3 regions of the Streptomyces sp. NPDC030991 genome follow, and region 3 is predicted to be linked to each of the others. Evidence: riboswitches for the same ligand, from Rfam matches in the RefSeq annotation. Region 3 holds a riboswitch; each other region holds the start of a gene.
The links. A riboswitch is a leader RNA that binds a small molecule or an ion and turns the genes downstream of it on or off. The one in region 3 is predicted to bind cobalamin.

Region 1 (10,589 bases), on a different contig from region 3:
GCCGTAGCCCGCACCGGACGCGGCGAGCAGGCCGTACGTGCCCGCGCAGACCCCGATCAGGCCGCCCAGGGTGAGCGTCGCCGTGGCGCGGCGGACGGCCGGGGGGACCTGGGCCGTGCGGCCGTAGCCGCGGGCGTCCATCGCGGCCGCCAGGGACACCGAACGCTCCAGCGCGCCCTCCAGGACCGGGAGCCCCACCTGGAGCAGGCCGCGCATGCCCTTGTCCGGGCGGCCGCGCAGCCGTCGGGCCGCGCGCAGCCTGCGTACGTCGGCGATCAGGTTCGGGGCGAACGTCATGGCCACCACGACGGCGACCCCCGCCTCGTACAGCGCGCCCGGCAGCGACTTGAGGAGGCGGGAGGGGGAGGCGAGGGCGTTCGCCGCGCCCACGCAGACGAGGAGCGCGGCCAGCTTCAGACCGTCGTAGAACGCGAACGTCAGGCCCTCCAGCGTGACCTTGCCGCCGATCCGCACCCCCTGCGCCCAGTCGGGCAGCGGCACCTCGGGCAGCGTGAACAGCAGATGCGTGCCGGGGATCGGCGAACCCAGGACCGTGGCGAAGACCAGGCGGATCCCGATCACCGCGAGGCCCAGCTTCACGAACGCCCCGTACGAACGCGCCCACGGCGCCTCGGTCCGCCGCGCCGCCACCACGTATCCGGCGACGCCGATCAGGAGAGCCAGCAGCAGCGGGTTCGTGGTGCGGGAGGCCGCCGTGCCGAGGCCGAGCGCCCAGAGCCACCAGGCGCCCGGATGCACGGCGTTGGAACGGTGGGCCTGTGGGGCCCGCAGCGTACGGCCGGTCATCGCGTCAGCCGCGGCGGCGCTTGGCCTGCCAGATCGCGCCGACGCCGAGCGCGGCGACGACGACGACACCGGCGATGACACCGACGGACGGACCGGCGGGGGAGGGCTTCGCCGGAGAGGTGTCCGCGGCCTCGCCGGACCCGGCGAACTCCTTGGTCACCTGCTCGCCGCAGCCCGTCCGCGGGTACCCGGATACGGCGCACAGCAGCGCGTTGCTGTTGTAGCGCAGCGGCTTCGCGACGGAGGCGAGCGCGTCGGCGGTGGTGGCGTCCTCGCCGACCCGCGCGCAGGCCGTGCGGAGCTTCGGCGGGGTCTCGCCGCCCGGCGCGTCCTGCGCGGTGCCGGGGTCGATGACGAGGGCGACGCGCTTGTCGCCGTCCCTGGCCGGGGTGCCGGCGCAGATGGCGGTGAAGTCGGCGGTGCCGCGCGGCTGCGTGGCGTCCTTGGTGTCCGCGCTCACCGCGAACCGGAACCCCTGTACGTCACCGTCGGACGGCGTGGTCCCGGACGGGCCCAGCGACGCGTACGTCCAGGACCCGCCGTCCCGCTCCCAGAACGACCAGTACCGGTACCCCGCGGCCTGCGCCGGAGCCGCCGTGAGCGTGAGCAGCGCGAGCAGCAGGCCGAGTATGAGCCCGGCCGTCCCCCTGCGGGTCACAGCTGCTGCTTCTTGCGGCCGCTGAGCAGGAAACCGGCGCCTACGGCGGCGACGAACATGACGCCGACGATCCACCAGGTGCCGAAGCCGCCGCCGTCGCTCTCGTCGTCCTTCTTCTCGCCGTCGTCGGCGGACTTCGCGGAGGCGGGCGCGGGGCCGGTCTTGTTCAGGGCGCTCACCAGGTCGGTGCCGCCGAAGTCGCGCGGGTCGTTGCCGGTGGCGTGCGCGGCGAGGATCAGCTGGGCGTAGGCCGCGGGCCCGGACTGCGCGGCCCAGCCCTTGGCGTTCTTCTCCAGCCAGGCGTAGGGGTCCTTCGTGTACTTGATGCCCTCCGCGGCGGCGACGGCGGCGACCGCGTCGGCGGTGTTGCCGTAGTCGGGCTGGTCCTCGGCGCCGGCCAGCTGGGACTTCAGGTAGAGGTGGGTGGAGAGCTGGTTCTGGAGGTAGACGGCGCCGTTGTGCGCGATGTCCTCGGGCGCCCTGCCGTCCTCGCAGGTGTACGCGTCCGGAGCCTTGCCCTTGCCGGGTGCGAAGCCGGTGCCGAGCGCGCCGAGGACACCGGCCGCGGTGGCGTCGGCGTTGGCCGCGAGCCTGCCCTTCTTGTCGGGCTGGTAGGCGAGGGCCCCGGCGCTCTTGCCGTCCGAGCAGGGCAGGGCGAACGAGGCGAGGGCGTCCAGGCCGGACTTGCCGGGGCCCGACGTCACGTCGGCCGGCTTCTGGCCCGCGGCGGCGAGCGCGCCGAGCACGACGGAGGTGGAGTTGGCGTCGCTGGCGCCGCCGGGGTTGTAGCCCCAGCCGCCGTCACCGTTCTGGTTCTTCTTCAGCCAGTCGACGCCCTTGGCGACCTCGCCGTCCCGGCCACCGACCGCGGCCAGGGCCTGTACGGCGGCGGCGGTGCTGTTGCTGTCCAGGGCCGTCTTGGCGTCGCACGCCGCGCCGGGCCGGGCGCGGAACGCCGCGAAGCCGCCGTTCTCGCACTGCTGCCCGGCGAGCCAGGCGATGGCCTTCTCCGCCGGCTTCACCCCGGCCGTGTCCTGGGCGACGAGGGCGAGGGACTGCCGCCACACGCCGTCGTAGGTGGGGTCGGACTTTCCGTAGAGGCCCGACGGCACGACGGCCTTCGGGGAGGGGGAGGCACTGTCCGCACCCTCTGCGAACGCGGCCTGCGCGCTCACGGCGCCGATCACGACGGTCGCGGCGACGAGCGCGGCGGTGCGGCGAATGTTCATGGTGGGGCGGGTGCCTCTCCCTGCGGGGGACCCGGGCGGCACGGCACACACAGGCACCGGGCGGCTCCGGTTCCGTATGCCTCGACGGTCCTGAGCCGATCATGACGCGCCCGAGGCATTCCGGCTTTCACGGCTGCGGGATCAGCGCCGGACTCACACCGGCTTCCCCTCGCACGCGCGTATGACGACCCGCCCACTGTACCGGCCACCCGCTCCCACCCCCGAGAGAGCGAAAGCGCCCCCGCGCGAACCCAGCCCCGCCAGGGGCGAGAGGCACATCCAGCGCCGAACCGAACCCTGCAAGGGGCGCGAGGAACGGCGCGAGCAACCACGACGCACCTGCACCCGCCGAGCAGCCCCCGCCCGCACGGCGAGAGGCCCCCCGCCCGCAGGACGAGAGGCACATCCGGCGCCGAACCGAGCCCCGTAAGGGGCGCGGGGAACGGCGCGAGCAACCACCGCGGACCCGCACCCGCCGAGCAGCCCCCACCCGCACGGCGAGAGCCCCCTGCCCGGGCCGGGGCCCGAGCACACACGACGCCCCGCCGGCCGGCGAGAGGCGCCGGCGAGACAAACCCCGCCCCTCCCGCCCGCCCCAGCGAAGGCGTCACCGAACGTCGACGGGCCCGTCATCGCCCGCCCGAGGCGCCGGCGCCGGCGCCCCCAGATACCGCTCGATCACCGCACCCGGCGCCGCCGTCCCCTCCTGCCCGCTCAGGTTCTTGCGGACCGAGTCGAGAATGGTCAGGCCCTGCCCGACGAGCCCGGCGGCGATCTCGCCGAGCCCGTCCGCGCCGTTCAGGACGTTCACGTTCGCCCCGGCGAGCCCCGCGGACGCCTCCTTCACGATCTGCGGCAGCTGGTCGATGAGCATGCGGTCGAGGGCGACCCGGTCGTACGACGCGGCGGCCTCCGCCTGGATCTTCATGCGCTCGGCCTCGGCCAGCGCCAGGACACGGATGCGCTCCGCGTCCGCCTGGGCGGGCTTCACGATCTCCGCGATGAGCTGCTTCTCGCGCAGTTCGGCCTGCTTGAGGGCGAGTTCGGTCTGTGCGGCCAGCACTTCCTGCTGGGCGCGGGCCAGCGCCAGCGGACCCGCCTGCTCGGCCTCGGCCTTGGCGCGGTCCACCTGGGCGCTGTACTCGGCCTGCACGACCGCGGTCTGCCGCGCGAACTCGGCCTGCATCCGGGCCGCCGCCTGCTCCGCCTCCGTGGACGCCTGTGTGGCCTGGGCCTGGGCGATCTGCGCGGCCCGCCGGATGTTGGCCTTGTGCGGCTGCGACATGGCCTCGATGTACCCGGTGTCGCCGTCGTCGATGGACTGGATCTGGAGCGAGTCGACGTGCAGGCCGATCTTGGCCATCTCGGACTTCGACGTGTCCAGTACCTCGGTGGCGAGCTTCTGTCGCTCGGTGACGATCTCCTCGACGGTCATCGAGCCGATGATGGACCGCAGATGGCCGGCGAAGATCCGCCCGGTCAGGATGGACATCTGGTCCTGGTCGGAGAGGAACCGCTGGCCGGCGTTGACGATCGACTCCTGGTCGTTGCCGACCTTGAAGGCGATGACGGCGCGCACGGTCAGGGCGATGCCCTGCCGGGTCACGCACTTCTCCACCACTTCCGCCTCGCTCATGGCGAGGGAGAGGAAGCGGGTCTTGCGGAACACGGGCAGGACGAACTTCCCGTGCCCGGTGACGACGCGGAACGGCGCTCCCCCAAGTCCCCGCCTGCCGCCCGAGATCAGCATCGCCTCGTCGGGGGCGGGAACGCGATATCCGAACATCCCTGATGTCTCCTTAGCGGGCGCCGCCGCCGTCGCCGGACGGGAGATCGCCCCACGCCATGACGGTGACCTGCCGGTGGCCGAGGGACTCCATGATCAGCACGGTCGCGCCGCGGGTCAGCGGCTGGTCGGAGTGGGCGATGAACGTCTCCGTACCGCCCCTGACCCGCACCAGCACCTCACCCGGCCCGGCGGCCCCACGCGTACCGACGACCAGCTCCCCCGTACAGCCGACCACAGCCTCGTCCGGCGCCATCGGCGGCCGCCCCCTCGTCATTCCAGCTCAGATGAGCCCTTGCGAGCCTGTCTTCAAACTCCCGTCTGCCCCGCGACGCCTGGCACGCTCCCCCAGCCTCCGGCCGGGGGTGCCCCCACTCGCCGCGCTGGGCGTAAGGCCAAGTACGTCCAGTACGAGGCCTTGCACCCACCACGCCGAGAGCACGCACCAGACGCCGAGGGGCCGCCCTCCGGGCGACGACGGGAGTTTGAAGACAGGCTCTGAACCAGACCCTACGCCCACGGCCAGAGACGTAACCATCCACGCACGGCAAAGATCCGCGCCCCGTCAGGGCGTCGCCGCGTACGTCACCGGATCGCTCCCGGCCACCGCCTCCGCCCGGCCCAGTTTCACCAGTCTGCGCAGGTGCGCCTCCGCCTCGGAGACCGCGATGGTGCGTGATCCGTAGGGGATGTCGGCCCAGGGACGGTTCCACTCCATGCGCTCCGCGAGCTGCCAGGGGGTGAGGGGCGTGGCCAGCAGGGCGCGGAGGTCGGTGAGGCGGGACTCGTGGTGCTCCAGCAACTCCCGTACGCGGGCCGGGGCGTCGGTGAAGGGGTGCTGGTGGGCGGGGAGCACCTCGGCGGGGGTGAGGCGGCCGACGCGTTCCAGGGAGTCGAGGTAGTCGCCGAGCGGATCGGTGGAGCCGCCCTCGACGGCCGGGTCCTCGTAGAGGCCGATGTGCGGGGTGATGCCGGGCAGCAGGTGGTCGCCGGAGAAGAGGCGGCCGTTGCCGGGCAGCCCCGCCGGGTGCTCCTCCTCCAGGTGCAGGCAGAGGTGGCCCGGGGTGTGGCCCGGTGTCCAGATCGCGCGGAGCCTGCGGCCCGGCAGGTCGAGGAGGTCGCCCGGGGTGACGGTGCGGTCGGGCAGGGCCGCGTCGAGTCCGGGCAGGCGGCGCGGGCGGCCCGTCTCCGCGGCGGCGAGCAGCGGCGCGACATGGTCCTCGGGCGCCCCGGCCGCGAGCAGCTTGGCGCCCATGTACGCGTACCAGCGGGCGGGCGGGTTCTCCCGGGTGCGGCGCACCACCGCCGCGTCCGCCTCGTGCATGGCGATCCACGCGCCGGACGCCTCGCGGACCTTCGCGGAGAGGCCGTGGTGGTCGGGGTGGTGATGGGTGATGAGGACGCCGGTGAGGTCGGTGACGGCGGTGCCGCACGCGGTGAGGCCCGAGGTCAGCGCGGTCCAGGAGGTGGGGTCGTCCCAGCCGGTGTCGATGAGGACCGGTCCCGCGTCGGTGTCCAGGAGGTGGATGAGGGTGTGGCCGAGGGGGTTGTCCGGGATGGGTACGCGGATGCTGTGCACGCCCCCGCCGTGGTCGGTCACCTGCGTGTCCGCTGTCGCCGCTGTCGTCCCCGGCGTCTTCGACGTCTCTTCCATGGGCTCGCCTCTCCGCCGCCGGAGCGCCTGTCCCGCGCGCCGAACTCCGGTCACTGTAATGGAACTTGTAGAACTTGTTTCATTGGTCGCCCGAGCCGACCTTCTGGCCGCCGCCCCCACCCTTCCGCATCCCAACTAGAACTGGTATCAGTTCTGATACACCGTCAGAAAACGTCACGGAAGCGGAAGTCGCCATGACCGAGCTCGTGGAACACGGACAGCTGTTCATCGGCGGGGAGTTGACCGACCCCCTCGGCAAGGACGTCATCGAGGTCGTCTCCCCGCACACCGGCGAGGTCTTCGGGCGGGTGCCGCACGCCGCGCCCGCCGATGTGGACCGCGCCGTCGCCGCCGCGCGCCTGGCCTTCGACGAGGGACCCTGGCCGCGCATGAGCCTCGACGAGCGGATCGCCGTCGTCAGCCGCATCAAGGACGCCATCGCCGTCCGCCACGAGGAGATCGCCAGGATCATCTCCCAGGAGAACGGCTCCCCCTACTCCTGGTCGGTGCTGGCCCAGGCACTCGGCGCGATGATGGTGTGGGACTCCGCGATCAACGTCGCGCGCGCCTTCACGTACGAGGAGACCCGCGACGGCGCCCTCGGGAAGCTGCTGGTGCGGCGCGAACCGGTGGGGGTCGTCGCGGCCGTCGTGCCGTGGAACGTGCCGCAGTTCGTGGCCGCCGCCAAGCTCGCGCCCGCGCTCCTCACCGGCTGCACCGTCGTCCTCAAACCGTCGCCGGAGTCACCCCTCGACGCGTACGTCCTGGGCGAGATCGCGCAGGAGGCCGGGCTGCCCGAAGGGGTGCTCTCCATCCTTCCCGCCGACCGCGAGGTGAGCGAGTACCTGGTCGGGCACCCCGGCATCGACAAGATCTCCTTCACCGGGTCCGTCGGGGCCGGTAAGCGTGTGATGGAGGTGGCCTCGCGTCATCTGACGCGCGTGACCCTGGAGTTGGGCGGCAAGTCGGCCGCCGTGGTCCTGCCCGACGCCGACGTGGAGTCGACCGTCGCGGGGGTCGTGCCCGCGGCCTGGATGAACAACGGTCAGGCCTGTGTCGCCCAGAGCCGCATCCTGCTGCCCCGCTCCCGCTACGACGAGTTCGCCGAGGCGTTCACGGCGGCCGCGGCCGCCCTCGTCGTCGGCGATCCGCTCGACCCCGCCACCCAGGTCGGCCCGCTCGTCGCCGAGCGCCAGCAGCGGCGCAGCCTCGACTACATCCGCATCGGCCAGGAGGAGGGTGCCAAGGTCCTCACCGGCGGCGGCGCGCCCACCGCGGCCGGCCTGGAGCACGGCTGGTACGTCGAGCCGACCCTCTTCGGCGATGTCCACAACGGCATGCGCGTCGCCCGCGAGGAGATCTTCGGCCCGGTCATCTGCCTCCTCCCGTACGGCGACGAGGCCGAGGCCGTCGCCATCGCCAACGACTCCGACTACGGGCTCAGCGGCAGCGTGTGGACCGCCGACGTCGCGCACGGCGTCGACATCGCGCGGCGGGTGCGCACCGGCACGTACAACGTGAACACCTTCAGCCTCGACATGCTCGGCCCCTTCGGCGGCTACAAGAACAGCGGCCTGGGACGGGAGTTCGGGCCCGAGGGGTACAGCGCGTACCTGGAGCACAAGATGATCCACCTGCCCGCCGGGTACGCACCCGAGGAGGGCTGAACATGGGCGACCGCTGGCACGTCGAGGTCGACCGGGGCGTGTGCATCGGCTCGGGCACGTGCCTGCACCACGCGCCCGGCGCCTTCCGCCTCGACGCGGCCCGGCAGTCCCATCCGGAGAACCCAGAGACGGACGCGAACGAGCAGGTCCTGGCCGCGGCGGAGGGCTGTCCCGTCGAGGCGATCGGCATCACGCTCGTCGGCGGCGGCGAGCCGGTCTTCCCGCCCGAGGAGTGACCCCGCGGAGCCGCCGCCCTCCCCGGCGGCGGCTCCGTTCTGCTCGTGGACGCGACCGGTCGCACAGGGCGAAAGCGTGAACTCGAACAAGGCGAACATTACTTGCCTCGTGCGTTTCGCATATTTTCTGATGACAGTTGTGACTGTCCGGCTCCCTGGGTGCGTGCGAATCTCGTTGCCGTCCGACAACGGGCTGTCGAAGGGGGAGGGCCAACACCATGGACAAGCGGTACGAGGTCTACGCCCTTGCCGATCCGAATTTCTACGAGACGCCCGAGCGGCTCTCCGCCGACGGAAAAGCGCGGCGCCTGCCCGAGTTCGATACGGCCCGCCGCGCGGTCCCGGCCGGATGGCGCTCCGACAGCAACGGTGAATGGCTGAATCTCACCCCGCTCGACGACGACGGAACGCCGCGTCAGGGCCCGGGCCAGGGCTGGAAAATACATGCCTCCGCCACCCGGGACAACGCGGAGAAGATCGCCTCGGCCGTCTGGGACTACTGCATACCCCGCGGCATTCCCTTCAAATTCGTTCCGGAGCCGCATCTCCTGCACCTGCGGAACGCGAAATACGCGAGCCGCGACACCAGCGGCAAGTTCGTCACCATCTATCCGGCCGACGACGAACGATGTCACCGAATACTTGAGGATTTGCAAGAACTGCTGCGCGGCTTCGAGGGACCGTATATTCTCACCGACCTCCGCTGGGGCGACGGTCCGCTCTACGTACGGTACGGCGCCTTTTCCCGCCGGCTGGTCGCCAATGAACGCGGCGCGCTCGTCACCGCCATCGAGGACGGCGAGGGACGCCTGGTACCCGACAACAGGGACCCGTCCTTCCAGGTCCCCGACTGGGTGCCCCTGCCGGAGTTCCTCAAACCCCACTTCGACGCCCGCAACGCCACGACCGTCACCGACCTGCCCTACCGCTTCGAGAAGGCCCTGCACTTCTCCAACGGAGGCGGCGTCTACCGCGGGGTCGACACCCGTAACGGCCGCGCCGTCGTCCTCAAGGAAGGCCGCCCGCACGCCGGCCTGGCCGCCGACGGGGGCGACGCCATCGCCCGCCTGGAGCGCGAGAAGGCCGCCCTGGAGCGCCTCTCGGGGCTCGGCGTCGCACCCGAGGTACGCGACTGGTTCCTCATCGGCGACCACCGCTTCCTCGTCATGGACCTCGTGCCGGGACGCCCGCTCAACGCGTTCTTCGCCGAACGCCACCCGCTGCTCGCCCCCGACCCGGAGCCGGCGGCCGTCGCCGACTACGCGGCCTGGGTGCTGCGGATCAACGCGGCCGTGGAGAAGGCGGTCGCCGCCGTCCACGAGCGCGGCCTCGTCTTCAACGACCTGCACCTCTTCAACATCATGGTCGACTCGGACGTCGAGGGCGCGGAGTCCGTCACCCTCATCGACTTCGAGGCCGCGACCCGCGTCGAGGAGAACGACGGCCAGATGCTGGCCCACCCGGGCTTCTGGGCGCCGCTCGACCGCACCGGCACGGAGATCGACCGCTACGCCCTCGCGTGTCTGCGGATCGCCCTGTTCCTGCCCGTGACGACGCTGTTCGTCGTGGACCGCGCCAAGGCCGCCCACCTGGCCGACGTGATAGCCGGCGAATTCCCCACCGTGCCCAGGGAGTTCCTGGACGAGGCGGTCGCGGAGATAACCCGCGGGATCAGCGACGTGCCGGTCGCGACGAGGGGAGCGACCGGCACCACTCCGCTCGCCGACCCCGGCGACTGGCCGCACAGCCGCGACTCCATGGTCGCCGGCATCCTGGCCTCCGCCACCCCGGACCGCGACGACCGGCTCTTCCCCGGCGACGTCCTCCAGTTCGCCACCGGCGGCGGCCTCGGCCTCGCCCACGGCGCGGCCGGCGTCCTGCACGCCCTCGCCGAGACCGGCGCCGCCCGCTACGAGCAGGGCGAACGCTGGCTCCTCGACCACACCGACCCGGTACCGCCCGGCACCGCGCTCGGCCTCTACGACGGCATCGCGGGCGTCGCCCTCGTCCTGGAGCGGCTCGGGCACCGGCAGCGCGCCCTCGACCTGATCGACCGCCTGCTCGGCGAGAAGTGGCGGCGGCTCACCACGGAACTGAACAGCGGGCTCGCCGGAGTCGGCCTGGTCCTCGACCACCTCGCCCGCACCACCGGCGAGAGCGCGCTCGCCGACCGGGCCCTGGAGGCCGCCGGCCTCGTCGCCGACCACATCGTCCACATAGGCGCCACGGACCGCGTGCCGACCTCGAAGCGGCGGGCCGGACTGATGCGCGGCCTGACCGGGCCCGCCCTGTTCCTACTGCGCCTGTACGAGCACACCGGCACCGCGGAACACCTGGAACTGGCCGGACAAGCGCTGGAGTTGGACCTCGACCGGTGCCGGACCGCGTCCGACGGCGGCCTCCACGTCGACGAGGGCTGGCGCACCATGCCGTATCTCGGCGACGGCAGCGTGGGCGTCGGCATGGTCCTCGACGACTACCTCCAACTCGCCCCGGGCGCGGAGCTCGGCGGACGGGACCCCGAGCAGGTCCGGCAGGCCGTCGTCACCGCC
Region 2 (10,589 bases), on a different contig from region 3:
CTGGAACGTCAAGGGCATCGTCGTGGAGCGCGCCGGGGACAACGGCATCTACGTCGGCGGCAGCAACAACATCATCGAGCGGACCGTCACCCGCTACAACCGTGACACCGGGCTCCAGCTCGGCCGGATCGCCTCCACCACGCCCAAGAGCGCGTGGCCCGCCAACAACCTCGTCGTGAGCGCCGAGTCGCACGACAACGCCGACTCCGACGGTGAGGACGCCGACGGGTTCGCCGCCAAGCTCACCACCGGGACCGGGAACGTGTTCCGGTACGCCGTCTCGCACAACAACATCGACGACGGCTGGGACCTCTACACCAAGACCGACACCGGCGCGATCGGGCCCGTCACCATCGAGGACTCGCTGTCGTACTCCAACGGCACCCTCTCCAACGGGACCGTGAACAAGAACGGCGACCGCAACGGCTACAAGCTCGGCGGTGACGACATCGCCGTCAACCACGTCGTGCGGCGCTCCATCGCCTTCGGCAACGGCCACCACGGGTTCACGTACAACTCCAACCCGGGCTCCATGGCCATCTCCAACAACCTCAGCATCGACAACGCGGAGCGCAACTACTCGTTCGACAAGGGCACTTCCGTCTTCAAGAGCAACACCTCGTGCCGCTTCTCCGTCGACGGGTCGAACGACAAGACCGTGGGCAGCGCCGACAGCTCGAACCAGTTCTGGACGGGCACCAACGGCTCCCGCTGCTCCTCCTACAGCGGCGCCCTCAAATGGTCGTACGCCTCGGACGGCAAGCTCGTGACGACGCTCGGCGGCAAGGTGGTGACCCTGTAACGGCTGCCGTGGGGGACCGTCGGGGACAGGGCCGAGCAGCCCTGTCCCCGACGGCACGGGCACACGCCGAACGCCGTCACCCTTGTCGCCGCCCGGCCCGTCTGCTTGACTCCCGCCGCCGAGGCCCGGCCGACCCGGCGTCACCCCGTGTGCGGAGGAGACCGATGGAGATCACGCGTAGACGTCTGCTGAGCGCGCTGGGCGCCACCGGCATCCTGGCCGCCGTGCCCACCGGGTGGGCGAGCGCCGCCGAGGTGGCGGACGGGGTCGCGCGGCTGATCGCCAACACCGTCGCCGTGTTCGCGGGCACCGCCGCGTCCAACTCCCGCCCGGAGACCGCGGGAAAGCTCGCCGCGATCGAGAGAACGGCCCGCGCGAACCTGGCGGCCATGGACGCGGCGTCCGGTGACGGTGAACTCTTCGCCGGGGTGCCGCTCGGCACCAGCGACCCGAACCTCAACACCAGCTACCAGCGGCTGTACGAGATCGCCCTCGCCACCCGCACGCCCGGCGTCTCCCCCGATCTGTACGGGAGCCCCGCGGTGCAGAAGCGCGTGCTCGACGGGCTCGCCTGGCTGCACACGCACTACTACGGCGACCAGTCCGCGGGCTACTACGGCAACTGGTTCTACTGGGAGATCGGCCTCTCCCAGCACATCAGCAGGACGCTCGTCCTGCTCGCCGACCTCGCCCCCGCCGAGCTGGTCACCACGTACATCACCGACATGGACGCCTATCTGCGCAATGGCAAGGACGGTGACGTCGACCTCGATTCACGCTTCCACACCGGCGCCAACCTCGCCGACATCACCACCAACCGCATCCTCCAGGGGGCGCTCACCGCCGACGAGGCCCGTATCCGCAAGGCGCTCACCGACCAGCTGACCGTCTTCGCGACCATCGACCCGTACGCCCTGCGGCACGGGGTGACGGACGGGTACTACGCCGACGGGTCCTTCATCCAGCACGCCTCCGTCGCGTACACGGGCTCGTACGGGAAAGGGCTGCTCAGCCGTGTCGTACAGACGCTGAAGCTGCTCGAAGGGACCGGGTTCGCGCACGGCGGCGAGCTGGTGCCGACGGTGCACGGGTGGGTGCGGGACGGGTTCGCGCCGCTGATCTTCGAGGGCTGGATGATGGAGGCGGTGAAGGGCAGGTCGGTCGCGCGGACCGGCAGCGGGTACGCCGACGTCGCCACGATCGTCGAGGCCGTCGTCGACCTCTCATCCCTGGCCACCGGGGAGACGGCCGACGCGCTCAAGGCGTACGTGAAGCATCTGCGCGCCACCTCGCGGGCCGCGCTCGACCCGGCCGTCTTCGTCTCGCCGCTGAGCATCGTCCGCTACGCCGACCTCCTCGCCGACGCCTCCGTGCCCGCCGCCGACCTCAACCCGGCCGCCCGCTGCGTCGCCTTCAACGCCATGGACCGTACGGTGCACCGCCGGCCCGGTTACGCGTTCACGCTGGCCCGCAGCTCGCGGCGGATCAGCAAGTACGAGTACATGAGCGGGGAGAACCTGCTGCCCTGGTTCCAGGGCGACGGCGCGCACTACCTGTACCTGTCGGGGCAGGACCAGACGCAGGCGTACGGCGTCGACTACTTCACCGCCGTGTCGCCGTACGGGTTGGCGGGTGTGACCGCGCCGGTCGAAGTGCGCTGCTCGGTACCGGAGTTGTACGGCGGCAAGCTGTTCTACGACAACCCGGGCCACCCCCTGGAGTTCACGGCGTCCAGTGAGTCCCAGAACCGTTACGTCTACTTCCCGACGGCCACCCAGGACCACTCGGGCGGCGCCGTGCTCGGGGCGTACGGCGCGGCGGGCTGGGTGCTCTCCGACGACGTGCCGTGGCGCGACAAGCGGGCGGGGATCCTGCCGGACGACTTCGTGGCGTATCGCGGCGCGCGGGCGACGAAGTCGTGGTTCCTGCTCGACGACGAGATCGTGGTGCTCGCGGCGGGCGTCGGGGACGCGCCGGGCGCGGACCGGGCGGTGACGACGACGCTCGACGCGCGGATCGCGGCGGCGGGCGACCGGATCGCCGTGACCGAGGGGCGCGGCTGGGTGCGGTGGGAGAACACGACCCGGGCCGCGGCCGTCGGGTACGTGCTGCTGGACGGGCCGGCGCCGAAGGTCCGGCTCGACACGGTGACGCGCAGCCGCCGCGTCGTACGGACCACGAACCCGGACACGGCCGTCACCCGGCAGGTGTTCTCGCTGACGGTGGAGCGTCCGGCGCGGGCCCGGCCCGTCTCGTTCGCCTACGCCCTGCTGCCGAACGCCGCCGCCGACGCGGTCCGCTCGTACGACGCCGTCCGCGTCCTCGCCAACACGCCCCGCCTCCAGGCCGTACGCCATGCCGGGCTCGGGCTGACCGCCGTCAACACCTTCGCGTCCGGCGCCCATCACACAGCGGGCCTCACGGTCGAGGGCCCGGCGTCCGTCCTGGTCCGCCGGGCCGGGGACGTCACGGTCGCCGTCTGCGACCCGACGACGCTGCGCGACACGGTGACGGTGGTGCTGCGCGGGCGGGCGCTGCGGAAGGTCTCCGGTGACGGCGCGGTGCGGGTGACCCGGGTGCCGGGCGGCACCCGGGTCGACGTGACCACGCGCCACGCGTACGGGCGCACCTTCACGGTGCGGCTTCGGTAGGCCGCTGTGGCATCGTTCGCGCGGGCCCCGTACAGCCTTCCGCCTACTCGTCGGACTCCAGGTCGCCCTCGGTCTCCAGGTAGACCTGGCGCAGGGCCTCCAGGATCCGGGGGTCCGGCTTCTCCCACATGCCGCGGGACTCGGCCTCCAGGAGACGTTCGGCGATGCCGTGCAGCGCCCACGGGTTGGCCTCGGAGAGGAACTGGCGGTTCGTCTCGTCGAGGACGTAGGTCTCCGTGAGCTTGTCGTACATCCAGTCGGCGATGACACCGGTCGTCGCGTCGTAGCCGAACAAGTAGTCCACGGTGGCGGCGAGTTCGAAGGCGCCCTTGTAGCCGTGGCGGCGCATCGCCTCGATCCACTTCGGGTTCACGACGCGGGCGCGGAAGACGCGGGACGTCTCCTCGACGAGGGTGCGCGTGCGGACCGTCTCCGGGCGGGTCGAGTCGCCGATGTACGCCTCGGGGGCGGTGCCGCGCAGCGCCCGTACCGTCGCCACCATGCCGCCGTGGTACTGGAAGTAGTCGTCGGAGTCGGCGATGTCGTGCTCGCGGGTGTCGGTGTTCTTGGCCGCGACCGCGATGCGCTTGTACGCCGTCTCCATCTCCGTGCGGGCCGACTTCCCGTCGAGGCCGCGGCCGTACGCGTAGCCGCCCCACACCGTGTAGACCTCGGCGAGGTCGGCGTCGGTGCGCCAGTCCTTGGAGTCGATCAGCTGGAGGATGCCCGCGCCGTACGTGCCCGGGCGCGAGCCGAAGATGCGGGTGGTGGCGCGGCGTTCGTCCCCGTGTTCGGCGAGGTCGGCCTGGGTGTGGGCGCGTACGTGGTTCTGCTCGGCCGGTTCGTCGAGGGACGCGGCCAGCCGGACCGCGTCGTCGAGGAGGCCGATGGTGTGCGGGAACGCGTCACGGAAGAAGCCCGAGATACGCAGGGTGACGTCGATGCGGGGACGGCCCAGTTCCTCGTACGGGATCGGCTCCAGGCCGGTCACGCGGCGCGAGGCGTCGTCCCAGACCGGGCGGACACCGAGGAGCGCGAGGGCCTCCGCGATGTCGTCTCCCGCCGTGCGCATGGCGCTGGTGCCCCAGAGGGAGAGGCCGACGGAGGTGGGGTACTCGCCGCCGTTGTCCGCCTTGTACCGCTCGACGAGGGATTCGGCGAGGGCCTGGCCGGTCTCCCAGGCGAGGCGGGAGGGGACGGCCTTGGGGTCCACGGAGTAGAAGTTACGGCCCGTCGGCAGGACGTTGACCAGGCCGCGCAGGGGCGATCCGGACGGGCCCGCCGGAACGAAGCGGCCCTCCAACGCGCGTACGGAGTTGTCGAGTTCGGCGGTGGTCCCGTCCAGGCGCGGGACGACCTCGCGGGCGGCGAAGTCGAGGATCTGGTGGACGGGCGAATCAAGCCCCTCCGGCGTTCGAGGAGCGAGGTCCGGGGCGGGCGAATCAAGCCCCTCCGGCGATTGAGGAGCGGGGTCCGGGGCGGAGCCCCGTGGCGTGAGGCCGGCCGACGCCACCGCGTCCGACACCGCGCCCGGGTCCCAGCCGGCCGCCTCCATGGCTTCCACCAGTACCCGGGCCGACTCCTCGGCCGCATCCGCATCGGTGCGCGTCGCCGCGGACTCGTCCAGGCCCAGCGCCTCCCGCAACCCCGGCAGGGCCTGGTTGCCGCCCCAGATCTGGCGGGCGCGCAGGATGGCGAGGACGAGGTTGACGCGGCCGGCGCCGGCCGGGGCCTGGCCGAGGACGTGCAGGCCGTCGCGGATCTGGGCGTCCTTGATCTCACAGAGCCAGCCGTCGAGATGCATGATGAACTCGTCGAAGCCCTCGTCCTCGGGGCGGTCCTCGACCCCCAGGTCGTGGTCGAGCTTGGCCGCCTGGATGAGGGTCCAGATCTGGGCCCGGATCGCCGGGAGCTTCGCCGGGTCCATGGCGGCGATCTGGGCGTGCTCGTCGAGGAGTTGCTCCAGGCGGGCGATGTCGCCGTAGGAGTCGGCGCGCGCCATCGGCGGCACCAGGTGGTCGATGAGTGTGGCGTGCACGCGGCGCTTGGCCTGGGTGCCCTCGCCGGGGTCGTTGACGAGGAACGGGTAGACGAGCGGCAGGTCGCCGAGGGCGGCGTCCGGCCCGCAGGCGGCGGAGAGGCCCGCGTTCTTGCCGGGCAGCCACTCCAGGTTGCCGTGCTTGCCGAGGTGGATCATCGCGTCGGCGCCGAACCCGCCGTCGGCCGAGGACGCCGCGATCCAGCGGTACGCCGCCAAGTAGTGGTGCGAGGGCGGCAGATCGGGGTCGTGGTAGATCGCGATGGGGTTCTCGCCGAAACCGCGCGGCGGCTGGATGAGGACGAGCAGATTGCCGCGGCGCAGGGCCGCGAGGACGATGTCGCCCTCGGGGTTGCGGGAGCGGTCGAGGAACATCTCGCCGGGCGGCGGGCCCCAGTGCCGCTCGACACCGTCGCGCAGCTCCTGCGGCAGCGTCGCGTACCAGCGCTTGTAGTCGGCGGCCGGGATGCGTACGGGGTTGCGTGCGAGCTGCTCGTCGGTGAGCCACTCCTGGTCGTGGCCGCCCGCGTCGATGAGCGCGCGGATCAGCTCGTCGCCGTCGCCGGAGGCGAGACCGGGGATCTCGGCCGTGTCCCCGAAGTCGTAGCCCTCCTCGATGAGGCGCTTGAGCAGGACGATCGCGGAGGCGGGGGTGTCCAGGCCGACCGCGTTGCCGATCCGGGAGTGCTTGGTCGGGTACGCGGACAGGACGAGGGCCAGCTTCTTCTCCCGCGCCGGGATGTGACGCAGGCGGGCGTGGCGGACGGCGATCCCGGCGACGCGGGCGGCGCGCTCGGGGTCGGCGACGTACGCGGGGAGGCCGTCCTCGTCGATCTCCTTGAAGGAGAACGGGACGGTGATGAGGCGTCCGTCGAACTCCGGCACCGCGATCTGGCTCGCGGCGTCGAGCGGTGAGACGCCCTCGTCGTTCTCCGCCCAGTCCGCGCGGGACGAGGTCAGGCACAGGGCCTGGAGGATCGGCACGTCGAGCTGGGTGAGGGCGCCCGCGTCCCACGACTCGTCGTCGCCGCCCGCGCTCGCCTCGGCGGGGCGGGTGCCGCCGGCCGCGAGGACCGTCGTCACGATGGCGCCGACGGGGCGCAGGGCGTCGATCAGCCCCGGTTCGGGGGCGCGCAGCGACGCCACGTACAGGGGGAGGGGGCGGGCTCCGGCGCGCTCGATCTCGTCGCAGAGGGCGTGCACGAAGGCCGTGTTGCCGCTCATGTGGTGGGCGCGGTAGTAGAGCACGGCGACCGTCGGGCCGTCGGCGGTGGACGCGGCGCGCTCCAGCGGGCCCCAGGTCGGCGCGGGCGCCGGCGGTTCGAAGCCGTGGCCGGTGAGCAGCACCGTGTCGGAGAGGAAGAGGGCCAGCTGGGCCAGGTTGGCCGGGCCGCCGTGCGCCAGGTACTTGTGGGCCTCGGCGGCGATGCCGACGGGGACCGTGGAGGCCGCCATCAGCTGGGCGTCCGGCGCCTGTTCACCACTGAGCAGCACCAGCCGCAGCCCGGCGGCGGTCAGCCGGTCGATGCCGTCCTGCCAGGCGCGCACCCCGCCGAGGAGCCGTACGACGACGAGGCCGACTCCGTCGAGAAGCTCCGGCAGCTCGGTCTCGACGTCCAGCCGGGAGGGGTTCGCGAAGCGGTACGTGACCGCGGCGTCGGTGGTGTCCGCGGCGTGGGCGGCGTGGGCGGCGTTCGCCGCGCGGGCGCTGAGCAGGTCCGTGTCGGATGTCGACAGGAGCAGGATCCGCGACGGCTGAGCGGGCTGCGTGAGCTCCGTGGGGTGCTGGGGCATGCGTCGTCTGGCCTTCCTCGGGGTGTCCGCGCCCCGGGTGGTCGTTGGACGGCGGGAGTTCCTGGCTCACCCTCTTCTCGTAAGAGGGCTCACAGTGGCGGGACCGCGCCGGAATCACACCGGGCTTCCTCCCCTGTCGCCGTCGCGGCGATGGCGGCGGGCCGGACAGGACCGCCGCGGCTCATCGTACGGGGCGGGGGCGTGACCTGGTACGGGATGCCCGTCACAGACGGTGGGTATGCTCCGTCGCATGCCCGCCTCCCCCATACCCGGTGATCCCGGTACGCCCGGAACATCCGGAACGTTCCGGGGTGACGCCTGCCCCGGCGCGCTGCGGCTGCACGCGGCGGACGACGGGTTCCTGGCCCGGGTCCGCATCCCCGGCGGGGTCCTCGACGTGGCGCGGGCGCGGGCCATCGGCGACGCGGCCCGGCGGCTCGGGGACGGCACGCTGCACCTCACGTCGCGGGGCAATGTGCAGGTGCGGGGGTTGCGCGAGGGGTGCGGCGCGGAACTGGCCCAGCTGCTCGGCGCGGCCGGGCTGCTGCCGTCCGCCGCGCACGAGCGGGTCCGCAACGTGGTGGCTTCGCCGATGTCCGGGCTCGACGGGGACGGGTTCGTCGACGTACGCGGGTGGTTGACCGGGGTCGACGCGGAGCTCTGTGCGAGTTCCGTCACTCCAGGGCTCTCCGGGCGGTTCCTCTTCGCGCTGGACGACGGGCGCGGGGATGTCGCCGGGCTCGGGCCCGATGTGCTGCTGCGCGGGGTCGCCGGGGGCGGGGCGGTGCTTGCCGTCGGGGGCGCGGAGTTCCGTGTGCGGTACGAGGACGCGGCGCGGGCCGCGGTTGTCGCGGCCGAGGTATTCGTCGGGGCGGCGCGGGGGGTTGCCGGCCGGCGGGTCTGGCGGGTCTCCGAACTCGGCTTGCCCGGGGGCGAGTTGGCCCGCCTTGTCGCTGCCCGACTGACTGAATCGGGGATCGAGGCCGGCCCCGTCAGGGGCGCGTCCGCTTCCGCCCGGGTCGAGACCAGCCCCGTCAGGGGCGCGGGGGACGCGTCCGCTCCCGCCCGGGTCGAGGTCAACCCTGCCAGGGGCGCGGGGAACTGCGCGACCAGCCACGACGCATCCGCACCCGACGACGAGAGCGCACCCGGCGCCGACGCCGAGGCCACGGGGCTCCGCCCCGGACCCCGCTCCTCAATCGCCGGAGGGGCTGAATTTTCCGAACCCAGCGCTTCCATGCGAGCGACCGGAGAGGCTGAATTTGCCGAACCCGGCACCTCCACGCGAGCAGCCGAAGGGGCCGAATTTGCCGGACCCAGCGCCTCCACGCGAGCGACCGGAGAGGCCGAATTTTCCGAACCCGGCACCTCCACGCGAGCAGCCGGAGCGGCTGAATTTTCCGGGCCCCGCGCAACGGACCGGGCCCTCCGGGTCACCGCCCCCCTCGGATCCATCACCGGCCCACAATGGACCGCACTGACCACGCTCGCCGCCCGACTACCACCCGGGGAGATCCGGTTGACCCCCTGGCGGGACATCGTGGTGCCCGGGGCCACGGCGGCGGACGCCGGGGAGCTGGCCCGGGCCGGGCTGGTGACGGATGCCGCGTCCCCCTGGGCCAGGACGGGCGCCTGCATCGGGCGGCCCGGATGTGCCAAGTCCCACGCCGACGTGCGGGCCGACGCCGAGGCCCGCCACCCGCGCCTGCCCACCTACTGGTCCGGCTGCGAACGCCGCTGCGGGCACCCCGTCGGACCGTACGTGGACGTCGTGGCCCGACCGGACGGCACGTACGCCGTCACCGACCCCTCTGCCTCCACCTCGACACCCATCTGAGAGAGCCGAACCCGTGTATGACTACGAGAAGGACGGCGCGGCGATCTACCGCGAGTCCTTTGCCACCATCCGAGCGGAGGCCGCGGAGGGACTCGCGGCGCTGCCCGCCGACGTCGCCCAGGCGGCGGTCCGCATGATCCACGCCTGCGGCCAGGTGGATCTCGTACAGGACATCGGCCACTCGGCCGGCGTCGTGGCGAAGGCCAGGGCCGCCCTGCGCGGCGGGGCGCCGATCCTCTGCGACGCGCGGATGGTCGCCAGCGGTGTCACCCGCAAGCGGCTGCCCGCCGACAACGAGGTGATCTGCACCTTGAACGACCCTGAAGTACCGGCTCTGGCAGCCGAGTTGGGGACGACGCGCAGCGCCGCCGCGCTGGAGCTGTGGGGGGACCGCCTCGACGGGGCCGTCGTCGCCATCGGCAACGCCCCGACCGCCCTCTTCCACCTCCTGGAGATGATCGGCAAGGGCGCGCCGAAGCCCGCGGCCGTGCTCGGCGTCCCGGTCGGGTTCGTCGGGGCCGCCGAGTCCAAGGACGCGCTGGCCGCGAACGAGCTCGGCCTGGAGTACCTGATCGTCCGCGGGCGTCGTGGCGGCAGCGCCATCACCGCCGCCGCGATCAACGCCATAGCGACCGAGGTGGAGATCCAGGCATGAGCGACGCATCCACGCCCAGGGGCCGGCTGTACGGGGTCGGGCTCGGGCCCGGCGACCCGGAGCTGATGACCGTCGCCGCGGTCCGTGCCATCGCGGGGGCCGACGTCATCGCGTACCACTGCGCCCGCCACGGCCGTTCCATCGCCCGTTCGATCGCCGCCGAGCACATCAGGGACGAGCAGATCGAGGAGCGGCTGATGTATCCGCTCACGGTCGAGACGACGGACCACCCGGGTGGCTACCGCGGGGCGCTGGACGACTTCTACGCCGAGGCCGCCGCCACGCTCGCCGCGCACCTCGACGCGGGCCGCACGGTCGCCGTGCTCGCGGAGGGCGACCCGCTGTTCTACGGCTCCTACCAGCACATGCACAAGCGGCTGGCGGACCGGTACGAGACGACGGTCATCCCCGGTGTCACCTCCGTCAGCGCGGCGGCGGCCCGCCTCGGCGAACCGCTCTGCGAGGACAAGGAGACGCTGACGATCATCCCGGGGACGCTCCCCGAGGACGAGCTGACCGCCCGTGTCGCCGCCGCGGACTCGGCGGTGGTGATGAAGCTGGGCCGTACGTTCACCAAGGTCCGCGCGGCGCTGGAGGCTTCGGGCCGGCTCGACGACGCGCGTTACGTCGAGCGGGCGTTCATGGCCGGCGAGCGCACCGGCCGCCTCGCCGACATCGACCCGGAGTCGGTGCCGTACTTCTCCGTCGCGGTCCTGCCGTCGCGGGTCGACGCGGAGCCCACCGAGGGGGAGCCGGGGGCCGGTCGCGGCGAGGTCGTCGTCGTCGGCACCGGCCCCGCCGGGGCGCCCTGG
Region 3 (10,589 bases):
GCCGAACAGGGCGAGCGCGGCCGGGTCCCCGGTGACGTAGAGCGTGCGGGGCCGGGCGGCGAGGACGTCGGCGAGCGCGGTGTCGGCGTCGCGGAAGAACTGGCGGGTCTGCTCGTCGCTGAACGTGCTGGGCAGGTCCCCGATGCGTTCCTTGCGTTCGGAGTCCGGGGCTTCGAGGCTGCGGGTGCGCGGGAACCCGTGGGAGGTGTCCTCGGTGACGCGTTCGCCCCGGCCGTCCCAGAGGGTGATCCGGTCGGCGGCCACGGCGAGGACCCAGTACGGGCTCCGTGCGGCGTCGGCGGCGACGAGGTTGCGGGTGAGGAAGGTGTCCGCGACCACGACGCGCTCGGGCACGCTCCGGTCGACGGCCCACACCTGGTGCTCGCCGGGCGCCGCGAAGACGATGAGGCCGTCCCTGGCGTGGGCGAGGTCGGTCTCGGCCACCGCCGCCTCCAGCTGCGCCACCACGTCGTCGCGGCGCTCCCTGGTCACACCGGGGTCGGCGTCGAGCTGCCGCGCCGCCTCGTGGACGAGGTTGCCGAGGCGGACGGGGTCCTGCGCGTTCTCCGGCCGCTTCCGGTGGGTCGGCATCGCCAGCGACACCGCGGGATAGGGCCGCGGTTCGCGGAGCTCTCGCAGGATCGCCGGGTTCAACGTGGAGTGCATGGCCTCAGTGCCCTTCTGTCGCGACGCCTCCCATGCTGCCCACAAGTGGGCATTTCTGGCTATTCGGCTGCGGATAAAAGGTGCGACACGGGAGCAAGCTGGATGAAACTGTTGCCTCGGCATCCCATGACGCCCGCGCCCGTACGCAGCCAGACAGAGGGGGACCATATGGAGCAGTCCGTCGAGAGGAGTGCTCCCACCGCCAAGATGTCGGTCTTCACCCTGACCACGATGGTCATCGGCTCCATGGTCGGCGCCGGGGTCTTCTCGCTCCCGCGCCGCTTCGCCGAGGAGACCGGGGTGGCGGGCGCGCTCATCGCCTGGGCGATCGCCGGGGCCGGCATGCTGACGCTCGCCCTCGTCTTCCAGTCCCTGGCCGTGCGCCGCCCGGATCTGGACGCGGGTGTGTACGCGTACGCGAAGGCCGGGTTCGGTGAGTACCTGGGCTTCTTCTCGGCGTTCGGCTACTGGGCCAGCGCCTGCGTCGGCAACGTGACGTACTGGGTCCTCATCATGTCCACGGTGGGCGCGATCTGGCCGGCCCTCGGCGAGGGCGACACGGCGCTCGCGGTGGTGCTCTCATCGGCCGGGCTGTGGGCGTTCTTCCTGATGATCAGACGTGGCGTGAAGGAGGCCGCGGCGATCAACAAGATCGTCACCGTGGCGAAGATCGTGCCGATCCTGGTCTTCGTCGTCCTGGCCCTCGTCTTCTTCGACCCCTCGGTCTTCGCGGAGAACTGGGGCGGCGCGGACTACGCCGGATCCCTCTTCGGCCAGGTCCGCGGCACCATGCTGGCCACCGTCTTCGTCTTCCTCGGCGTGGAGGGCGCGAGCGTCTACTCCCGGCACGCCAGGAAGCGCTCGGACGTCGGCCGGGCCACGATCCTCGGCTTCCTCAGCGTCTTCGCCGTCTTCGCCTCGGTCGTCGTCGTGTCGTACGGGATCCTGCCGATGGGCGAGATCGCCGGGCTGCGCCAGCCGTCCATGGCGGGTGTCCTCGAGGAGGCCGTCGGCACCTGGGGCAAGGTGTTCATCAGCGTCGGTCTGATCGTCTCCGTGCTCGGTGCCTACCTGGCCTGGACGCTGATGGCCGCCGAGGTGCTGTTCGTCGCCGCCAAGGACGACGACATGCCGCGCTTCCTGCGGCGCTCCACCGCCGCGGACGTCCCCGTGCCCGCGCTGCTCATGACGACCGTACTCACCCAGGTGGTCCTGGTCGTCACCGCGTTCTCGGACGACGCGTTCAACTTCGCGCTCGACCTGACCAGCGCCCTCTCCCTGATCCCGTACCTGCTGGCGGCCGGGTTCGCCGTGCGCATCGGGGCCCGGGCCGACCGGCGCACGGAGGGTGGGCGCACCTCGACGCGCGAGCTGACCGTCGCGGCCGTCGCCACGCTCTACACGGCGTTCATGCTGTACGCCGCCGGGCTGAAGTTCGTCCTCGTCTCCTTCGTCTTCTACGCCCCGGCCACGATCCTGTTCGTCATGGCCCGCAGGGAGCAGGGCAGACGCCTGTTCTCCCCGCGCGAACGCGTCGTTCTCGCCGTCTCCGTCATCGGCGCCGTGCTCGGCGTCGCCGCCCTGGCCGCCGGCTGGATCAGCCTGTGAGACCCGTCATCCCGTCAAGCCCCGGAGGCTCCCCGTGACCGACCACGACTCCCCCGCGTCCGCCGCGTACGGCGTCCACTCCGAGGTGGGCCGGCTGCGCAAGGTCCTCGTCTGCGCGCCGGGACTCGCGCACCGCAGGCTCACCCCGACCAACTCGGCCGACCTGCTCTTCGACGACGTGATGTGGGTGGAGAACGCCCAGCGCGACCACGCCGACTTCGTCGCCGAGCTGCGGCGGCGCGGCATCGACGTGGTCGAGCTGCACGACCTGCTCGCGCAGACCATGGCGATCCCGGAGGCGAAGTCCTGGCTCCTGGACCGCAAGATCGTCGCCAATCAGGTGGGGGTGGGACTCATCGACGACACCCGCGCCTTCCTGGAGACGCTGGAGCCGCGGCGGCTCGCCGAGTTCCTCATCGGCGGTCTCGCCACCACCGACCTGCCCGACGAGTACCGCTCCGCGTACGTGTCGATGGCGCGCGAGTCGACCGGCGTACGCGAGTACCTGGTGCCGCCGCTGCCCAACACGCTCTACACCCGCGACACCACCTGCTGGCTCTACGGCGGCCTCACGCTCAACCCGCTGTACTGGCCCGCGCGGCACGACGAGACGCTGCTGATGAAGGCGGTCTACCGGTTCCACCCGGACTTCACCGGCTCGACGGTGTGGTGGGGCGACCCCGAACTCGCCTGGGGCCAGGCCACGTTCGAGGGCGGTGACATCATGCCCGTCGGCAACGGAGTGGTCCTGATGGGCATGAGCGAGCGCACCTCGCGGCAGGCCATCACCCAGGTCGCGGCCGCGCTGTTCGCGGCGGGCGCGGCCGAGCACGTCATCGTCGCCGGGATGCCGAGGCTGCGCTCGGCGATGCACCTGGACACCGTCTTCACGTTCGCCGACCGGGACATCGTGACGCTCTACCCGCGGATCATGGACTCGGTGCACACGTTCTCCCTGCGCCCGAGCGACAGGGCGCCCGGCCTGCACATCACCGACGAGGGGTCGACGCCCTTCGTCGACGTCGTCGCGAAGGGGCTCGGGCTGCCAGGACTCCGGGTGATCGAGACCGGCGGTGACGTGTACGCGTCCGAGCGCCAGCAGTGGGACAGCGGCAACAACGCGGTCGCCCTGGAGCCGGGGGTCGTCGTCACCTACGACCGCAACACCCAGACCAACGCGCTGCTGCGTAAGGCGGGTATCGAGGTCGTCACCATCGTCGGCGCCGAACTCGGCCGCGGCCGGGGCGGCGGTCACTGCATGACGTGCCCCATCATCCGTGAGCCCGTGGCCTTCTGACGGGCGGTCAGGAGCGGGTGGCGGTCCCGAAGGCGTGGCGCAACCGCGCCATGTCGTGCCGGTCGCGGTCGGCGGGCTCGTGCCCCTGGTGGAAACGGACCTGCTGCTCGGCGGAGAGGCAGGGCACGCGCTCCCCCGCGACCGTACCGGTGACGAAGGCGTCCGCCGGGTACGTGAACGGCCGCTGCGGATCGAAGGACGCCTGCCGGGCGGAGCCGTCGGCGGCATCAGGTCGAGATCGCGGTGCTCCCGGCTCTCCGAGCCGATCTGGGCGTCGATGCCCCAGCCGCCCCCGATCCACACGTCCACCCCGGCTGCCGCAGCAGGGCGAGGACGGCCCGCACGTCGTCCGCTGTCATCATCCGACGCAGGGTAGGGGCCCACGCCAGGAGCGGCGAACGATTTATCCCCGCCGCGCGGCGCGCCACCCCCTGACCTGCCGGTACCGCCCGTCAGCGGCTGGTCACGCCCGTGATACGTTCCGGAGGCCAGTCGTACCTTTGTGCGTTCTCGAACGCGTACGGGTCAGGGAATCCGGTGGAAGTCCGGAGCTGACGCGCAGCGGTGAGGGGGACGGGCGGAGCCACTGCCACTGAGCCGGGTACCGGTTCGGGAAGGCGCTTCGTCCGGACGATCCCGAGTCCGAAGACCTGCTGGCGGCCTCCGGGACCGACACCCGGCCGGGGGTGAACCGTAGGCCGGCTCCGCGTATGGGCCCTGGACGAAGAGGAAGTTCCGTGCTGTTCGCACGTCACGTCGCCCGCCTGGCCCCGCTGTTGGCGGGCGCGCTGCTGCTCACGGCATGCGGCGGCGCCGGCACCGCGGACCGCGCGGGCGGCGCCGGGTCCGGCGTCACCCTCGACAACTGCGGCACGCGGGTGCACGTCACGCACGCCCCGCGCCGGGCCGTCGCCCTCGATCAGGGGTCGGCGGAGATCATGCTCTCGCTCGGTCTCGCGGACCGGATGGTGGGGACCGCGACGTGGACCGACCCGGTCCTGGAGGGGCTGGCGAAGGCGAACGCGAAGGTGCCACGGCTCGCCGACCGGTATCCGTCGTTCGAGAAGGTCCTGGACGCCGAGCCGGATCTCGCCACGGCCTCCTTCACGTACACCCTCGGCAAGGGCGGGGTGGCACCGCGCGAGCAGTTCGAGAAGCTCGGCGTGCCCACCTACCTCTCCCCCGCCGACTGCGCCGGCAAGGACAACAGCGGCGATGGCGACGGCGTCCGCAGCAGCGCGCTGTCCATGGACACGGTATACGGCGAGATACGCGATCTGGCGCGGATCTTCGACGTGGCGGAGCGCGGCGAGAAGCTCGTCGCACAGCTCAAGTCCAGGGTGCGGAAGGCCACTTCGGGGATCGACGCCGACGGTGTGAGCGTCCTGTACTGGTTCGCCAACTCCGACTCGCCGTACATGGCGGGCTGTTGCGGCGCCCCTGGCATCGTCACCAGGGAAGTCGGCGTGCGCAACGTCTTCGACGACACGCACGAGGAGTGGCCGCAGATCAACTGGGAGACCGTCGCGGACCGCGATCCCGACGTCCTCGTCATCGGCGACCTGACGCGCCGCTCACAGTCCGCGGAGTCCGCCGCGCAGAAGATCAGGTTCCTGGAGTCCGACCCGGTCACCAGGAACATGACCGCGGTCCGCGAGAAGCGGTACGTGCTGCTGAGCGGCCAGGCGATGAACCCGACGATCCGCACCGTCGACGGTGTGGAGAAGGTGGCCGCGGCGCTGCGCGAGTTCGGTCTCGACAGGTGACCACGGTCCGGCCCGCCCTGTACTGGGCCGCGGCCCTCGCCGCGCTCTGCGCCTCGGTCGCCGTGGCCATCACCATCGGCCCGGCGCACATCCGCGTCGGTGACGTGTGGTCGGCGGTCGGCGCCCGGCTCGGCTGGGGCACCACGGACCTCTCCCCGATCCGCGACGGCATCGTGTGGAACCTGCGGCTGCCGCGCACCCTGCTCGCCGCGGTCTGCGGGGCGGGGCTCGCGGTGTGCGGCACGGTCCTCCAGGCGCTGCTGCGCAACCCCCTCGCCGACCCGTTCGTGCTCGGCGTCTCCTCGGGGGCCTCCACCGGGGCCGTCCTCGTGGTGGTGCTCGGCCTGGGCGGCGGCGCCCTCTCGGTGTCGGGCGGGGCGTTCGTCGGGGCGCTCGTCTCGTTCGCGCTGGTGCTGCTCCTCAGCCACGTGCTGGGCGGCACGACCGACCGGGTGGTGCTGTGCGGGGTCGCCGCGATGCAGCTGTTCTCCTCCCTGACCTCGTTCGTGGTGCTGACGGCGGCCGACGCGGAGACGACGCGCGGCGTCCTGTTCTGGCTGCTGGGCTCGCTCGGCGGGGTCGGCTGGAGCGAGGTGTGGCTGTGCCTGGCGGTGCTGGTGGTGGCGCTGGCCGTCTGCCTCGGGTACGGCCGGACCCTGGACGCGTTCGCCTTCGGACAGGAGGCGGCCGCCGCGCTCGGCGTGCACGTGGCCCGCACCCGGCTCGTCCTGCTCTGCGTGACGGCGCTGCTGACGGCGGCGCTGGTCAGCGCGGCCGGGGCGATCGGCTTCGTCGGGCTCGTGCTGCCGCACGCGGCGCGCGCCCTGGTGGGCCCCGGGCACACCCGGCTGCTGCCGGTCACGGCGCTGGCCGGCGCGGTGTTCCTGGTGTGGGTCGACACACTGGCCCGTACGGTCCTCGAACCGCAGGAGGTTCCGGTGGGGGTGGTGACGTCGCTGATCGGCGTGCCCGCGTTCGTGCTCGTCCTCTTCCGCGGCCGGAGCACCCGATGAGCGCGGGCCTGGCCGCGGACCGGGTGTCCTGGTCGGCCGGGGGCGCCCTGGTCCTGGACGGGGTGAGCCTGACGCCACGGGCCGGCACCGTCACCGGCGTGCTCGGCCCGAACGGCTCGGGCAAGTCGACGCTGCTGCGCCTGCTGGCCGGAGTGCTCGCCCCGGCGTCCGGCGTCGTCACGCTGGACGGGGACCCGCTCGCCGCGGTGCCCCGCAGGGCGGCCGCCCGGCGCATCTCCCTGGTCCACCAACAGGCCGACACCCAGGTCGCGTTGACGGTCGGCGACGTCGTCCGGCTCGGCCGGGTCCCGCACCGGGGGGCCTGGACGCCCGCCTCGGCCAAGGACGAGGCCGCGGTCCTGGCCGCCCTGGAGCGCAGCGGACTCGCGAGCCGGGCACACCGGCTGTGGCACACCCTGTCGGGCGGCGAGCGCCAGCGGGTGCAGATCGCCCGCGCCCTCGCCCAGGAGCCGCGCGAGCTGCTGCTCGACGAGCCCACGAACCACCTGGACATCCAGCACCAGCTGGAGCTCCTCGACCTGATCTCCGGCCTGGAGCTGACCAGCGTCGTCGCCCTGCACGATCTGAACCTCGCGGCCGCCTACTGCGACCAGATCGTGGTCCTGCGCCAGGGCCGGGTGGTGGCGGCCGGCGAACCGGGCGCCGTCCTCACCGAGGAGCTCATCGCCGACGTCTACCGCGTCCGCGCCCACATCACCCGGCCCGGCCCCGGCGAGCGCCCCCACATCCGTTTCCTGGGCACGCTCGCCGGGACTGTGTAGCCGCGTAGTCGCTACTCGAACCGCTCGGCATCGCCCGCGCCGCGGCGGACGATCTCGGCCTCGCCGCCGGAGAAGTCGATGACCGTGGTGGGCTCCGTACCGCAGTCGCCGGAGTCGAGCACGGCGTCCACCACGTGGTCGAGCCGCTCCTTGATCTCCCAGCCCTGGGTGAGCGGCTCGTCCTCGCCGGGCAGCAGCAGGGTGCTGGAGAGCAGCGGCTCACCGAGTTCGGCGAGGAGCGCCTGCGTGACGACGTGGTCGGGGATGCGGACACCGACCGTCTTCTTCTTGGGGTGCTGCAACTGACGCGGCACCTCGCGCGTCGCGGGGAGGATGAACGTGTAGCTGCCGGGCGTGGCCGCCTTGATCGCGCGGAACACGTCGTTGTCGATGTGGACGAACCTGCCGAGCTGGGAGAAGTCCTGGCACACCAGGGTGAAGTGATGTTTGTCGTCGAGTTGCCGGATCGTACGGATCCGCTCGACGCCCTCCCGGTTGCCGAGGCGGCAGCCGAGCGCGTAGCAGGAGTCCGTGGGGTAAGCGATCAGCGCGCTGTCGCGGATGCCGTCGGCGACCGCGCCGATGATGCGCGCTTGCGGGTTCTCGGGATGCACGTCGAAGTACCGGGCCATCCGCCGAGCCTACGGGATCACCGGCCGGAGCCACGGCGTTGCGGGGTGCCGAAAGCCGCGTACACGCGCGACAATCCCGACACCCGCCCACCCTGCCCACTTCCGCCGAGCGGTTCACGCCCCATACTGGTCGTGCCCCGATCACCCACAGAAGACTCCATGGCCAAGAAGAGCAGTTCCCCGACCACCGTCCCCGACACCGCGTGGCTGGGGCGCGGGCGCCATCTCGGCCCCGAGCCCGAGCAGGACGTCCGGCGCAACCTGATCGCCCTCAAGGCGGCCGGGGTGCTCGACGACTTCCTGGACCTCGACCCCGTCGAGGCGGCCCGCTCCACCGTCCTGCACCCGCGCGACGAGACCGCCGACCCCGGCCCCTCGGCCCGCCGTCTGTTCGAAGCGCGCTGGCGCGTGGCCGACGACGTCACGGTGCGCGCACAGCTGACGATGTACGACCCCGACGGGCGCCGCAAGGACGGCGACGGCGTCGGCTGGGTCCTCGCCGCGGAGGCGGAGCAGGTGTGGGACGCGCACTGGCCGTCGCCCGCCACGATGTTCTGGCCGGACAGCGACCGGGTCCCCTGGGACCACTACGCGGTGCCCGGCGTGCGCCTGCGGACGACGAACTACCTGCCCAAGGACGACGACGAGCTGCGCCACCGGCTGCGCGACTGCACCCGGCAGAGCTGGTACGTCCATGTCGTGGTGCACGAGGCGATGACGCCGGACGCGCGGGGGCAGCGGCCCGTCACGACGTTCCTGCCGCCGAGTCTGCGGCACCGGGTGATAGAGCACCGGGCCACGCCGGAGCAGGCGCAGATCGCCGACTTCGCGATGAAGCGGGAGCTGAAGCTGCGGATGCCGCGAGGGGGCGCCGTGGTCCTGCCGGTCGCCCCGCAGGAGCCGGGGTACGACGCGGAGCGCTTCACCGTCCGCAATGTCTTCCTGGACGGCTCCGAGCCGGTGGAGCTGCTGGAGCGGATCAAGGAGTTCGCCGCGCGGCCGCATCCGCTGACCCCGGACGCGGAGCAGGCCCTGACGCGGCTGCGGCAGAGCTGGCACCTGCTGACCCCGGACGAGGAGCTGGCCCACGCCCAGTCCATGGTCACCAGGTACGCCGAGGCGCTCGACGCCATGACGACCTCGCGCGACCTGTACCGGGAGGCGGCCGAGGCCGCGCAGGCGGCGCTGGCCGAGGCCGGTGACGGTCCGCCCCGGCTGCCCGCGCTCGGGCCTGCCAGGGCGGACGGCTCGCCGCTGAGCGCCCTCACGAAGGCGCTCGGCCGCTTCCGGGACCCGAACAAGTAGGGGCGCTCCTGCGCGCACGCGCGGAGCGCCCCCGCCTCACTCCTCCTCCGCCTCCAGGCCCCCCGGGTCGGACATCCGCAGCGCGATCTCCCGCAGCAGCTCGGTGGAGTTGACGTCGGTGCGGCCCTCGTCGTGCACCTTCGCCAGCTGCGTGAAGAGGAACGCGAACGCCTCGACCAGCGACACGCTGGCCGGCATGAGCGCGGCGATGGCCAGCTCCGCGGCCTCCTCGGGATCGGCCCCCGTCGGAATCTCGATCGTCGGGAACACCTCCGACACGAGCCGCCCCAGCTGGGTCAGGTCGTTGTCGAGCTCGTCCCCGTCGTTGAGTCTGCGCACCATCTCCTGCGTCTCGGTCAGCACTCCGATGGCCCGCAGAACGATCTCCCTCTGTTCCATGTGCGGAGCCTATGCGGGCGAGCCGCCCGCGCGTGCAACGTGGTCGCAACGTCCTGTCGTCCTGACTGTCCTGTCATGAGCGATGCACCCCGCGTGGAGCTGACCACCACCGCCGCCGAACTGCTGCGGCGACTGCGCGAGACCCATGGGCCGCTGATGTTCCACCAGTCCGGGGGCTGCTGCGACGGCAGCGCGCCGATGTGCTTCCTGGCGGGCGAGTTCCGCACCGGCGCCGCGGACGTGCTCCTGGAAGAGCTCGCCGTGCCCGGGGTGGCGGAGCCGGTGCCGTTCTGGATGTCGAGGAGTCAGTACGAGGTATGGCGCCATACGCGGCTCATCGTCGATGTCGTCGAGGGGCGCGGCAGCGGGTTCTCCCTCGAGGCGCCGGAGGGCGTACGTTTCCTGATCCGTTCCCGGCTGGTCGGCGCGTAGCCATCGACGGGGCCCCGGTCCTCTGCTGAACTCTTCTGATGCGGACGAGAGTTGGCAAGAGACGCAGGGGACTGCTGGCGACGGTGGCGGTCGTGGGCGCGCTGGCCGGGGTCGGCCTGTCCGGTGCGGCGCCTGCCGGGGCCGCGACGGCGGCCGGGCGGCTGGCGCCGGGCGTGTCGTACGCCGAGTTCGATCTGCCCGCCGCCAGGGGCACCGCCCACGCCCATGTCCTCACCGTCGATCTGCGCAACCCGCGCGTACGCGTGGACCTGCTGCGGCCGGGCGCGGTCGGGGCCCGGGCCACGGTCTCCTCGATGGCCGACGCGACGGGCGCCGTCGGCGGCGTCAACGGGGACTTCTTCAACATCACCGAGACCCAGCACCCGGGGGTCGAGGCGACCGGGGCCGCGGTCGGCCCCGCGGTCGCGAGCGGCCGCGCTCTCAAGGCGGCCGTCCCGGACGGGCAGCGATTCGGGCCGGCCCTGCCGCCGGGCACCTCCACCCGGGACGTGCTCGGCGTGGGCACCGACCGGCGGGCCCGGCTCGACAGCATGGCTCTGGACGGCTCGGTGCGCACGGGCGCGGACCAAGTGGCGCTCGGCGGGCTCAACCAGTACGCGCTGCCCGTCGGTGCGGTCGGCGCGTTCACGCCGGAGTGGGGCAGCGTCTCGCGGGCCCGCGCGGTCTGC

Region 1: another riboswitch for cobalamin. It lies ahead of ACZ45E_RS06470 (prenyltransferase/squalene oxidase repeat-containing protein); the one in region 3 lies ahead of ACZ45E_RS25025 (ABC transporter substrate-binding protein).
Region 2: another riboswitch for cobalamin. It lies ahead of cobN (cobaltochelatase subunit CobN); the one in region 3 lies ahead of ACZ45E_RS25025 (ABC transporter substrate-binding protein).

What each region holds. Positions count from the first base shown of each region.
Region 1 covers NZ_JBVIFR010000003.1:59,235-69,823, reverse strand. Annotated here, with positions in the region: gene ACZ45E_RS06480 (energy-coupling factor transporter transmembrane component T) at 1-807, opposite strand, end outside; gene ACZ45E_RS06475 (SCO2322 family protein) at 812-1,465, opposite strand; gene ACZ45E_RS06470 (prenyltransferase/squalene oxidase repeat-containing protein) at 1,462-2,694, opposite strand; adenosylcobalamin-variant (AdoCbl-variant) riboswitch at 2,800-2,874, opposite strand; gene ACZ45E_RS06465 (flotillin family protein) at 3,302-4,480, opposite strand; gene ACZ45E_RS06460 (hypothetical protein) at 4,494-4,736, opposite strand; gene ACZ45E_RS06455 (MBL fold metallo-hydrolase) at 5,046-6,134, opposite strand; gene ACZ45E_RS06450 (aldehyde dehydrogenase) at 6,329-7,801, shown strand; gene ACZ45E_RS06445 (ferredoxin) at 7,804-8,037, shown strand; gene lanKC (class III lanthionine synthetase LanKC) at 8,256-10,589, shown strand, end outside.
Region 2 covers NZ_JBVIFR010000004.1:181,753-192,341, forward strand. Annotated here, with positions in the region: gene ACZ45E_RS09545 (right-handed parallel beta-helix repeat-containing protein) at 1-802, shown strand, start outside; gene ACZ45E_RS09550 (polysaccharide lyase family 8 super-sandwich domain-containing protein) at 967-3,453, shown strand; gene cobN (cobaltochelatase subunit CobN) at 3,497-7,285, opposite strand; cobalamin riboswitch at 7,322-7,476, opposite strand; gene ACZ45E_RS09560 (cobalamin biosynthesis protein CobG) at 7,536-9,122, shown strand; gene ACZ45E_RS09565 (precorrin-8X methylmutase) at 9,136-9,777, shown strand; gene ACZ45E_RS09570 (precorrin-2 C(20)-methyltransferase) at 9,774-10,589, shown strand, end outside.
Region 3 covers NZ_JBVIFR010000013.1:253,863-264,451, reverse strand. Annotated here, with positions in the region: gene ACZ45E_RS25045 (baeRF3 domain-containing protein) at 1-666, opposite strand, end outside; gene ACZ45E_RS25040 (basic amino acid/polyamine antiporter) at 835-2,274, shown strand; gene ACZ45E_RS25035 (arginine deiminase) at 2,309-3,571, shown strand; partial or broken gene ACZ45E_RS25030 (nucleotidyltransferase domain-containing protein) at 3,579-3,933, opposite strand; cobalamin riboswitch at 4,044-4,246, shown strand; gene ACZ45E_RS25025 (ABC transporter substrate-binding protein) at 4,282-5,337, shown strand; gene ACZ45E_RS25020 (FecCD family ABC transporter permease) at 5,334-6,350, shown strand; gene ACZ45E_RS25015 (ABC transporter ATP-binding protein) at 6,347-7,132, shown strand; gene ACZ45E_RS25010 (L-threonylcarbamoyladenylate synthase) at 7,144-7,764, opposite strand; gene ACZ45E_RS25005 (hypothetical protein) at 7,924-9,069, shown strand; gene ACZ45E_RS25000 (hypothetical protein) at 9,106-9,468, opposite strand; gene ACZ45E_RS24995 (DUF779 domain-containing protein) at 9,544-9,900, shown strand; gene ACZ45E_RS24990 (phosphodiester glycosidase family protein) at 9,939-10,589, shown strand, end outside.